Linked DNA regions of Mesorhizobium onobrychidis. Each later gene encodes a partner of the first gene's protein in a complex. Links are inferred from orthologs where the notes say so. Each region holds a gene or a part of one and is shown on either strand. Other genes may lie near its edges.

The links. The genes of interacting proteins can lie anywhere in the genome.
Region 2: the proteins of accD (region 1) and accB are in contact, whole or in part, in a solved structure (PDB 8UXZ), measured with the Escherichia coli proteins. The link is inferred for Mesorhizobium onobrychidis from one-to-one orthologs.

Annotation. Positions count from the first base shown.
Region 1 is NZ_CP062229.1:371,758-376,578, forward strand. The notes cover bases 1,984-4,821. They hold accD (acetyl-CoA carboxylase, carboxyltransferase subunit beta), read left to right. Parts: upstream 1,984-2,858; coding sequence 2,859-3,785; downstream 3,786-4,821. Other genes in these bases: trpA (tryptophan synthase subunit alpha), read left to right, coding at 1,984-2,764; IHQ72_RS01735 (bifunctional folylpolyglutamate synthase/dihydrofolate synthase), read left to right, coding at 3,910-4,821. Outside these bases: IHQ72_RS01715 (phosphoribosylanthranilate isomerase), read left to right, coding at 1-585; trpB (tryptophan synthase subunit beta), read left to right, coding at 672-1,922; more of trpA, read left to right, coding at 1,925-1,983.
Region 2 is NZ_CP062229.1:4,640,612-4,645,448, forward strand. The notes cover bases 1,284-4,137. They hold accB (acetyl-CoA carboxylase biotin carboxyl carrier protein), read left to right. Parts: upstream 1,284-2,408; coding sequence 2,409-2,867; downstream 2,868-4,137. Other genes in these bases: IHQ72_RS23120 (DsbA family protein), read left to right, coding at 1,284-1,647; aroQ (type II 3-dehydroquinate dehydratase), read left to right, coding at 1,948-2,382; accC (acetyl-CoA carboxylase biotin carboxylase subunit), read left to right, coding at 2,887-4,137. Also shown: IHQ72_RS23115 (M48 family metalloprotease), read left to right, coding at 1-756; more of IHQ72_RS23120, read left to right, coding at 844-1,283; more of accC, read left to right, coding at 4,138-4,230; aat (leucyl/phenylalanyl-tRNA--protein transferase), read left to right, coding at 4,260-4,837. UniProt on the Escherichia coli protein: This protein is a component of the acetyl coenzyme A carboxylase complex; first, biotin carboxylase catalyzes the carboxylation of the carrier protein and then the transcarboxylase transfers the carboxyl group to form malonyl-CoA.

The sequences.
Region 1 (4,821 bases):
CATGTCGGCTTTATTTTCTTTGCCAAAAGCCCGCGCTATGTCGAGCCGGCGGAAGCCGGCCGCTTGCGCGAAGCGGCGACCGGCAAGGCCAAGGCGGTTGCCGTGACGGTCGACGCCGGCGATGCGTTTCTGGACGAAATCGTCGAAAAAATGCGCCCGGACATGCTGCAGCTGCATGGCTCGGAAACGCCCGAGCGGGTGGCGCAGCTCAAGGCCCGCTATGGCCTGCCGGTGATGAAGGCGCTGCCGGTCAGCGAGGCTGCCGACCTGGAGCGGATAAGACCCTTCGTCGGCATTGCCGACCGCTTCCTGTTCGACGCCAAGCCGCCGAAAGGTTCGGAACTGCCGGGCGGCAACGGCATTGCCTTCGACTGGCGCGTTCTGGCCGGCCTTGACGCAGGCGTCGATTACATGCTTTCCGGTGGGCTCAACGCCGCCAATATCGGCGATGCCCTTCGGCTTGCCAACCCGCCCGGATTAGACATTTCCTCAGGTGTGGAAAGCGCGCCGGGCGTCAAGGATCCGGCGCTGATCGAACAGTTTTTCCGGGCCGTCAGGGCAGCGCGTGACAACCGCGCCGCCTGAAGGATAGAACCCGGAGCATGTCCCGGAAAAGTGGAAACCGGTTTTCCGACAAGGACATGTCCAAAACAAGAAGTAGGAGATCGGCGATGAACAAGCCGGCGATACCCAATTCCTTCCGCACCGGACCCGACGAGCAGGGCATGTTCGGCATCTTCGGAGGTCGTTTCGTTGCCGAAACGTTGATGCCGTTGATCCTCGACCTGGAACGGCACTGGAACGAGGTCAAGGACGACCCGGATTTCAAGGCCGAGCTGACGGATCTCTCGACCCACTACGCCGGGCGGCCGTCGAAGCTTTATTTCGCCGAAGGACTGACCAGACATCTTCGTGAGGTTTCCTCGGCGAAGGGCCTCGGGGGCGGCGCGAAGGTCTATTTCAAGCGCGAGGATTTGAACCACACCGGCTCGCACAAGATCAACAACTGTCTCGGCCAGATCCTGCTGGCCAAGCGCATGGGCAAGAAGCGTATCATCGCCGAGACCGGGGCCGGCCAGCACGGCGTGGCGTCGGCAACGGTGGCGGCGCGTTTCGGCTTTCCGTGCGTTGTCTATATGGGCGCTACCGACGTCGCCCGGCAAAGCCCGAACGTCTTCCGGATGAAGCTGCTCGGCGCCGAGGTGCGGCCGGTGACCGCAGGCCACGGCACGCTGAAGGACGCCATGAACGAAGCTCTTCGGGACTGGGTGACCAATGTCGAGGACACCTATTACCTGATCGGCACCGCCGCCGGCCCGCACCCCTATCCGGAGCTGGTGCGCGACTTCCAGTCGGTGATCGGCATCGAGGCGCGCGCCCAGATCCTCGAGCAGGAAGGCCGGCTGCCGGACACGATCATCGCCTGCGTCGGCGGCGGCTCGAACGCCATCGGCCTATTCCATCCCTTCCTTGACGACAAAGACGTTCGTATCATCGGCATCGAGGCCGGCGGCCGTGGCCTCGACGGCATCGAGCATTGCGCCTCGATGAATGCCGGCGCGCCCGGCGTTCTGCACGGCAACCGCACCTATCTCCTGCAGAATGCCGACGGGCAGATCATGGACGGGCATTCGATCTCGGCCGGTCTCGACTATCCGGGCGTCGGGCCGGAGCATTCCTGGCTGCGCGACAGTGGCCGCGTCGACTATGTGCCAATCCTCGATGACGAGGCGCTCGAGGCGTTCCAGCTGACGACGCGCGTCGAAGGCATCATTCCGGCGCTCGAATCCGCCCATGCCATCGCCCATGCGGTGAAGATCGTGCCGACCATGGACAAGGACCAGATCGTCATCGTCAACCTGTCCGGCCGCGGCGACAAGGACGTGCATACGGTGGCCAATATGCTGGGCATGGAGATCTGATCATGACCACCCGCATCGACCGCCGCATGGCCAAGCTGAAGGCCGAAGGCCGCCCGGCACTGGTCACCTATTTCATGAGCGGCGACCCGGACTACGACACCGCTTTGTCGATCATGAAGGCGCTGCCCAAGGCAGGCGCCGACATCATCGAAATGGGCATGCCGTTTTCCGATCCGATGGCCGACGGCCCGGCGATCCAGGCGGCCGGCCTGCGCGCGCTGAAAGGCGGCCAGACGCTGGTCAAGACGCTGAAGATGGCGTCGGAATTCCGCGCCGCCGACCAGGAAACGCCGATCGTGCTGATGGGCTACTACAATCCGATCTACATCCACGGCGTCGACCGCTTCCTCAGGGATGCACTGGCCAGCGGCATAGACGGTCTGATCGTCGTCGACCTGCCGCCGGAAATGGATGAGGAGCTTTGCATTCCGGCGCTGAAGGCCGGCATCAATTTCATCCGGCTGGCGACGCCGACCACCGACGACAAGCGCCTGCCCAAGGTGCTGCAGAACACCTCCGGCTTCGTCTATTACGTGTCGATGACCGGCATCACCGGCTCGGCGCTTGCCGACACCGGCAAGGTGGCGGCGGCGGTCACGCGCATCAAGGGCCATACCGACCTGCCGGTCTGCGTCGGCTTCGGCGTCAAGACCGCCGAGCAGGCACGCATCATCGGGGCGTCGGCCGACGGCGTCGTCGTCGGCACCGCGATCGTCAATGCGGTCGCCAATGTTCTGGGGCCGAAGGGCGAAAAGACCGCCGACCCGGCCGAGGCGGTCGCCACGCTGGTCAGCGGGCTTTCGCAAGGCGTGCGCGCAGCCCGCCTTGCTGCCGCCGAATAGTCTTGATCTTCTGGTTGACCATGATCTCCAGCGAAACCGGTTTCCACTTTTCGGGATCATGGTCTAACTCTTCGTCAGGACAGGAGCCGAAGCGATGAACTGGATCACCAACTACGTTCGCCCGAAGATCAATTCGATGCTCGGCCGGCGCACCGACATGCCTGAGAACCTCTGGATCAAGGATCCGGAGACCGGCGAGATGGTCTTCCACAAGGACCTGGAGCAGAACCAGTTCGTCATCCCGTCCTCCGGCCATCACATGAAGATCTCGGCCAAGGAGCGGCTGAGATTCTTCTTCGACGACGGCAAGTACGAGATGCTCGAAAACCCCAAGGTGGTGCAGGATCCGCTGAAATTCCGCGACGAGAAGCGCTACACCGACCGGCTGAAGGAGGCCAAGGCCAAGACCGGGCTGGAGGACGCGATCATCAATGCGCTGGGGACCGTCGAAGGCCTGCCGGTGGTGGTGACTGTGCAGGACTTCGCCTTCATGGGCGGCTCGCTCGGCATGGCCGCCGGCGACGCCATCGTTCGTGGCTTCGAGGTCGCAGTGCAACGCAAGCGGCCTCTGATCCTGTTCGCGGCCTCCGGCGGCGCCCGCATGCAGGAAGGCATCCTGTCGCTCATGCAATTGCCGAGAACCACGATCGGCGTCGATCGGCTGAAGGAAGCCGGCCTTCCCTATATTGTCGTCTTGACCAACCCGACCACCGGCGGCGTCACCGCCTCCTACGCCATGCTGGGCGACGTGCACATCGCCGAGCCCGGCGCGTTGATCGGCTTTGCCGGGCCGCGCGTCATCGAGCAGACCATCAGGGAAAAACTGCCCGACGGCTTCCAGCGCGCCGAGTATCTGATGGAGCACGGCATGGTCGACATGGTGGTGTCTCGGCTGGAGATGCGCCAGACGATCGCGCGGCTCCTGAAGATGCTGCTCAAGCTGCCGGAAGAAGAAAAGGCGCTGGAACCGGAAATCCTGCCGCCGGTGGCGCTCCCGGCGGAAGCACGCCCGCAAGCCTGACGCGACATCCGTCGTCGCGAACCGCGATTGCGCGCCATCCGTGGCGCTGTAGCATGTTGATTTCGCGCATGATCCTTTCCGAAAATCGATTTCGATTTTCGGGGTCATGCGCTAGGATTCTCCCATGACCACGCTTGCCGCCGACCGCGAAATCGAAAGCCTGATGTCGCTTCATCCGAAGGGCTTCGATCTTTCGCTCGACCGCATTTCGCGGCTGCTGGAGCGGCTGGGCAATCCGCAGGACCATCTGCCGCCGGTCATCCACATCGCCGGCACCAACGGCAAGGGCTCCTGCGCCGCGTTTTCGCGGGCGCTGCTCGAAGCGTCCGGCCACCACGTCCATGTCCACACATCGCCGCATCTGGTGAACTGGCATGAGCGCTACCGGCTGGCCGCTGATGGTGGCGGCAGGCTGGTCGAGGACAAGGTCTTTGCCGACGCCATCGCCCGCGTCGCCAAAGCCAATGAAGGCCAGAAGATCACCGTCTTCGAAATCCTCACCGCCGTCACCTTCCTGCTGTTTTCCGAACATCCGGCAGATGCCGTCATCATCGAGGTCGGTCTCGGCGGCCGCTTTGATGCCACCAATGTCATCAGCGACCCGGCGGTGTCGGTGATCATGCCGGTCTCGCTCGACCACGAATCCTTTCTCGGCGACCGTGTCGAACTGATCGCAGCCGAAAAAGCCGGCATCATCAAGGGCGGTTGCCCGGTGGTTATCGGCGCGCAGGAAAGCGAAACGGCGCTGCAGGTGCTTATCGAAACCGCCGAGCGGCTCGACTGTCCCGCCTTCGTCTATGGCCAGGATTTCCTCGCCTTCGAGGAAAACGGCCGGATGGTCTATCAGGACGAAGACGGGCTGATGGACCTGTCGCCGCCGCGCCTGCCGGGGCGCCACCAGTTCGCCAATGCGGCGGCGGCGATTGCAGCGGTCAAGGCGGCGGGCTTCGAGATCAGCCATCGCGTCGCCGACAAGGCGATGGCCAATGTCACCTGGCCGGGGCGGATGCAGAAATTGCCGCAAGGCAGACTGACG
Region 2 (4,837 bases), 4.3 Mb from region 1 along the record:
CTCTCGCTGTCAGGGGCGCAGGTCGATCCCTACCGGATCAGCCATCCTCTGCCGCGGGAACGCATCGCCAATCTCGAAGTCCTGGTCAAGCAGAGCCCCTATGTCGACAAGGTCGATACGCCGGCACTGCAGCAGCGGCACGACATGATGCGCATCAAGATCGCCGCCTATATGGGAGGCAAGGCCGCCGCATCGCGGCTGATGCGCAAGAACCCGGCCAGCCTTGCCTCGCAATATGGCGACGCGCAGACGAGCTACCTTTTCGGCGATCTGGCCGGGGCGCTCGCCAAGACCAACGCGCTGATCAAGGCACAGCCGAAAAACCCCTATTTCCAGGAATTGCGCGGCGACATCCTGATGAAGGCGAACAGACCCAAGCCAGCCGCCGAAGCCTATGCCAAGGCGGTCAGCCTCGATCCGGCGCGATCCGGGTTGCTGTCGGTCTCCTACGGCCAGGCGCTGATGGCCATCGGCACGCCCGATTCCCTGGAGAAAGCGGTGGTGCAGATCAACAAGGGCCTCGGGCGCGACCGGGAAAATGCCGTCGGTTACCGCCATCTGGCGCAGGCCTATGGCGAGCTCGGCAACATTCCGGCCGCCGATCTTGCAACCGCCGAAGGCCATTTCTATTCCGGCGCCTACAAGGATGCCAAGATCTTCGCAATGCGCGCGCAGATGAAAATGAAGCGCGGCGAGCCGGGCTGGATCCGCGCGCAGGACATCATAAACTACGCACCATCAGGCAAGAAAAAGTGAACCTTCCGGCCGTGCGCGGCGACATGTAGTCGGACCAATCGAGGTCAGACCAATCGGGCCGGAAACCAGGCAAGAGGATTAGGGACGATGAACAAGGCAATTCTGCTGGGCACCACGGGCGTGGCGGTCGCTCTCGCCATGCTGGGTTTCGGGTTCGTGACCGGAAGTCCGCAGACGGCAAAGGCCGATGCCGTGCAGATCGCCCAGGCGGCGCCCGCCGACACCAAGATCGACCGGGCCGAAGTCGAAGGCATCATCCGCGACTATCTCCTGAAGAACCCCGAAGTGCTGCTGGAGGCTCAGGAAGCGCTCGAGGCCAAGCAGAAGGAGGCGCAGCGCGTCGCCAGTCTCGCCATCATCAAAAATGCCAAGGACCAGATCTTCAACTCGGCCTTCGACGGCGTCGTCGGCAATCCGAACGGCAAGGTCACCATCGTCGAGTTCTACGATTACAATTGCGGCTACTGCAAACGCGCCATGGAGGACATGCAGACGCTGACGACAGCCGATCCGGACCTGCGCTTCGTGCTCAAGGAGTTCCCGATCCTCGGCCCGGATTCGCAGAAGGCGAGCGTCGTCTCGATGGCCTTCCACCTGATGATGCCGGAGAAATACGGCGAGTTCCACAACGCGCTGCTCGGCGCCCAGGGACGCGCCACCGAAGCGGCGGCCATCAAGGTAGCGCTTTCGCTCGGCGCCGACGAAGCGACGCTGCGCGAGAAGATGAAGGATCCGTCGATCGCCGAGGCCCTCTCCAAGACCTATGACATTGCCAACAAGCTGGCCATAACCGGAACGCCCTCCTATGTGGTCGGCAACGAGGTGGTGTTCGGGGCGCTTGGCCAGGAAGTGCTGGCGGAGAAGATCGAGGCGGCCAAGGCCGCACTCTGATCGGTTTCGGCGCAAGCCATTTTCCGCCTGTTGTGGACAGCGAAAGAACCCACTTGCGCTCTTTTCGCAGGCGTCTAAGCCCATTATAGAGGTCCGGCGCGCCGACTGATGCCGGCGCTGATGTGGTGGATTTGAAGTTCCTGCTACTTTGGTGGCATCAGCGTTCAGGAACTTCAAATCCACCACATCAGAAATGTATAAATTGCCAGTGTGGCTTTGAATCCGAAATTCGTTCAAAGCGCTGCTCCAAGGTATTGCGAATTTCGGATTCAAAACCACACTGGGAAAAAGGTCGGCATTTTGAAAACTGTTTTCGTCCTGAACGGTCCCAACCTCAACGCGCTCGGCAAGCGCGAGCCGGGCATCTATGGCGGCAAGACGCTTGCCGCGATCGCCGACGATTGCAAGCAGGCAGGTGCGGCGCTTGGGCTCGAGATCGATTTCCGTCAGTCGAACCATGAGGGCGACCTCGTCGACTGGATACAGGAAGCCGCCGACAAGGCTGTCGGCATCGTCATCAATCCGGGCGCCTACAGCCACACCTCGATCGCCATTCACGACGCCATCCGCTCAGTCGCGCCATTGCCCGTCGCCGAAGTTCATCTTTCCAACATCCACGCGCGGGAATCATTCCGCCACGTCTCCATGGTCTCGCCGGTCGCCGTCGGCGTGATCTGCGGGTTCGGGTCGCTCGGCTACACACTGGCGCTGCAGGCGCTGGCCGCACGTCTATGACCGGCCAACAAACAGAAGGCTCGAAAATGTCGATAAAGAAGAATGGTGTTGACCAGCAGCTTATCCGCGATCTGGCGGGCATACTGAACGACACCAACCTCACCGAGATCGAGGTCGAGCTGGGCGACTTGAAGGTGCGCGTGTCGCGACAGGCGCCGGCCGTCCATGCGGTCGCCGTACCGCAGCCCGCCTATGCGCCGCCGGCAGCGCAGCCGTCGGCCGCAGCCGCCCCGGCAGCGGCCGACGTGTCCAAGAATGCGGTGGCCTCGCCCATGGTCGGCACCGCCTACCTGGCGCCGTCGCCCGACGCCAAGGCGTTCATCGAAGTCGGCCAGCAGGTCAAGGAAGGCCAGACGCTGCTGATCATCGAGGCGATGAAGACGATGAACCAGATCCCCTCGCCCCGTGCCGGCACGGTGACGGCGATCCTGTTCGAGGATGCGCAGCCGGTCGAATATGGCATGCCGCTCGTCGTGATCGAGTAGAGCCGGGAACAGCCGAAAAATGTTCCAGAAAATCCTCATCGCCAATCGCGGCGAAATCGCTCTGAGAGTGCTGCGCGCCTGCAAGGAGCTCGGCATCCAGACGGTGGTGGTGCATTCGACCGCCGACGCCGACGCCATGCATGTGCGGCTCGCCGACGAGAGCGTCTGCATCGGCCCGCCGCCGTCGCGCGACAGCTATCTCAACATCCACCAGATCGTCGCGGCCTGCGAGATCACCGGCGCCGACGCGGTGCATCCGGGCTACGGATTCCTGTCGGAGAATGCCAAATTCGCCGATATCCTCGCCGCACACAACATCACCTTCATCGGCCCGTCCGGCGATCACATCCGCATCATGGGCGACAAGATCGAGGCCAAGCGCACCGCAAAGCGTCTTGGCATTCCGGTGGTGCCAGGGTCCGACGGCGCGGTCACCGAGGAAAAGGAAGCCAGGCGCATCGCCGCCGAGATCGGCTATCCTGTAATCATCAAGGCGTCGGCCGGCGGCGGCGGACGCGGCATGAAAGTGGCGCGCAGCGAAGCCGATCTTGTCGTCGCGCTGCAGACGGCGCGCTCGGAAGCCGGTGCCGCCTTCGGCGACGACGCCGTCTACATCGAGAAGTATCTCGAAAAGCCGCGCCACATCGAGGTGCAGGTGTTCGGTGACGGTGCCGGCCGCGGCGTGCATTTCGGCGAACGCGACTGCTCGCTGCAGCGCCGCCACCAGAAGGTCTGGGAAGAGGCGCCCTCGCCGGCGCTCAATGCCGAGGAGCGCGCGCATATCGGCGGCGTCTGTGCCAGGGCGATCGCCGATCTCGGCTACTCCGGCGCCGGCACCATCGAATTCCTCTATGAGAACGGCGAGTTCTATTTCATCGAGATGAACACGCGCCTGCAGGTCGAGCATCCGGTGACGGAGGCGATCACCGGCATCGACCTCGTGCATGAGCAGATCCGCGTCGCCTCGGGCGGCGGGCTTTCGGTGCGCCAGGAAGAGATCCGCTTCCAGGGCCATGCCATCGAATGCCGCATCAATGCCGAGGATCCGCGCACCTTCACGCCCTCGCCCGGCACGATCACCCACTTCCACACGCCGGGCGGCCTCGGCATCCGTGTCGATTCCGGCGTCTATTCCGGCTACAAGATCCCGCCCTACTACGACAGCCTGATCGGCAAGCTGATCGTGCACGGCCGCAACCGCGTCGAATGCATGATGCGGCTGCGGCGGGCGCTCGACGAATTCGTCGTCGACGGCATCAAGACGACGCTGCCGCTGTTTCGCGATCTCGTCGGCAATGCCGATATCGCCAATGGCGAGTATGACATCCACTGGCTGGAAAAATATCTGGCCAAAGAGGATTAGGTCGTGAACTTATAGAATATAATGTCGCGATGACCCGTCCCTACGCGCCAGGCTATCGCATCCCGACCGACCTGTTGCTCAAGGCCTACGCCTCGGGCGTCTTTCCGATGGCCGAAAGCGCCACAGATCCCGAAGTGTTCTGGGTACGGCCGGAGACGCGCGGCATCATCCCTCTCGATGGTTTTCACACGCCCAAAAGCCTGAGGAAGGCGATCCGAAAAAACCTGTTCGACATCCGTTTCGATTTCGACTTCGAGGCGACGATCGATGGCTGCGCTGAGAGGCGCGAGGATCGCCGGTCGACCTGGATCAATGCGCCGATCCGCGAGGCCTATGTCGAACTCCATCGGATGAGCCATTGCCATTCGGTCGAAGCCTGGCGTGAGGGTCGGCTGGTTGGCGGCCTCTACGGCGTGTCGCTCGGCCGGGTGTTCTTCGGCGAAAGCATGTTCGCCAGGGAAACGGACGCGTCGAAGGTCTGCCTGGTGCATCTGGTCGAGCGCCTGAAGGAACGGCGCTTTGCGCTGCTCGACACGCAGTTCACCACCGAGCACCTCAAACGTTTCGGCGCGGTTGACGTGCCAAGGGGCAAATACGAAAAGATGCT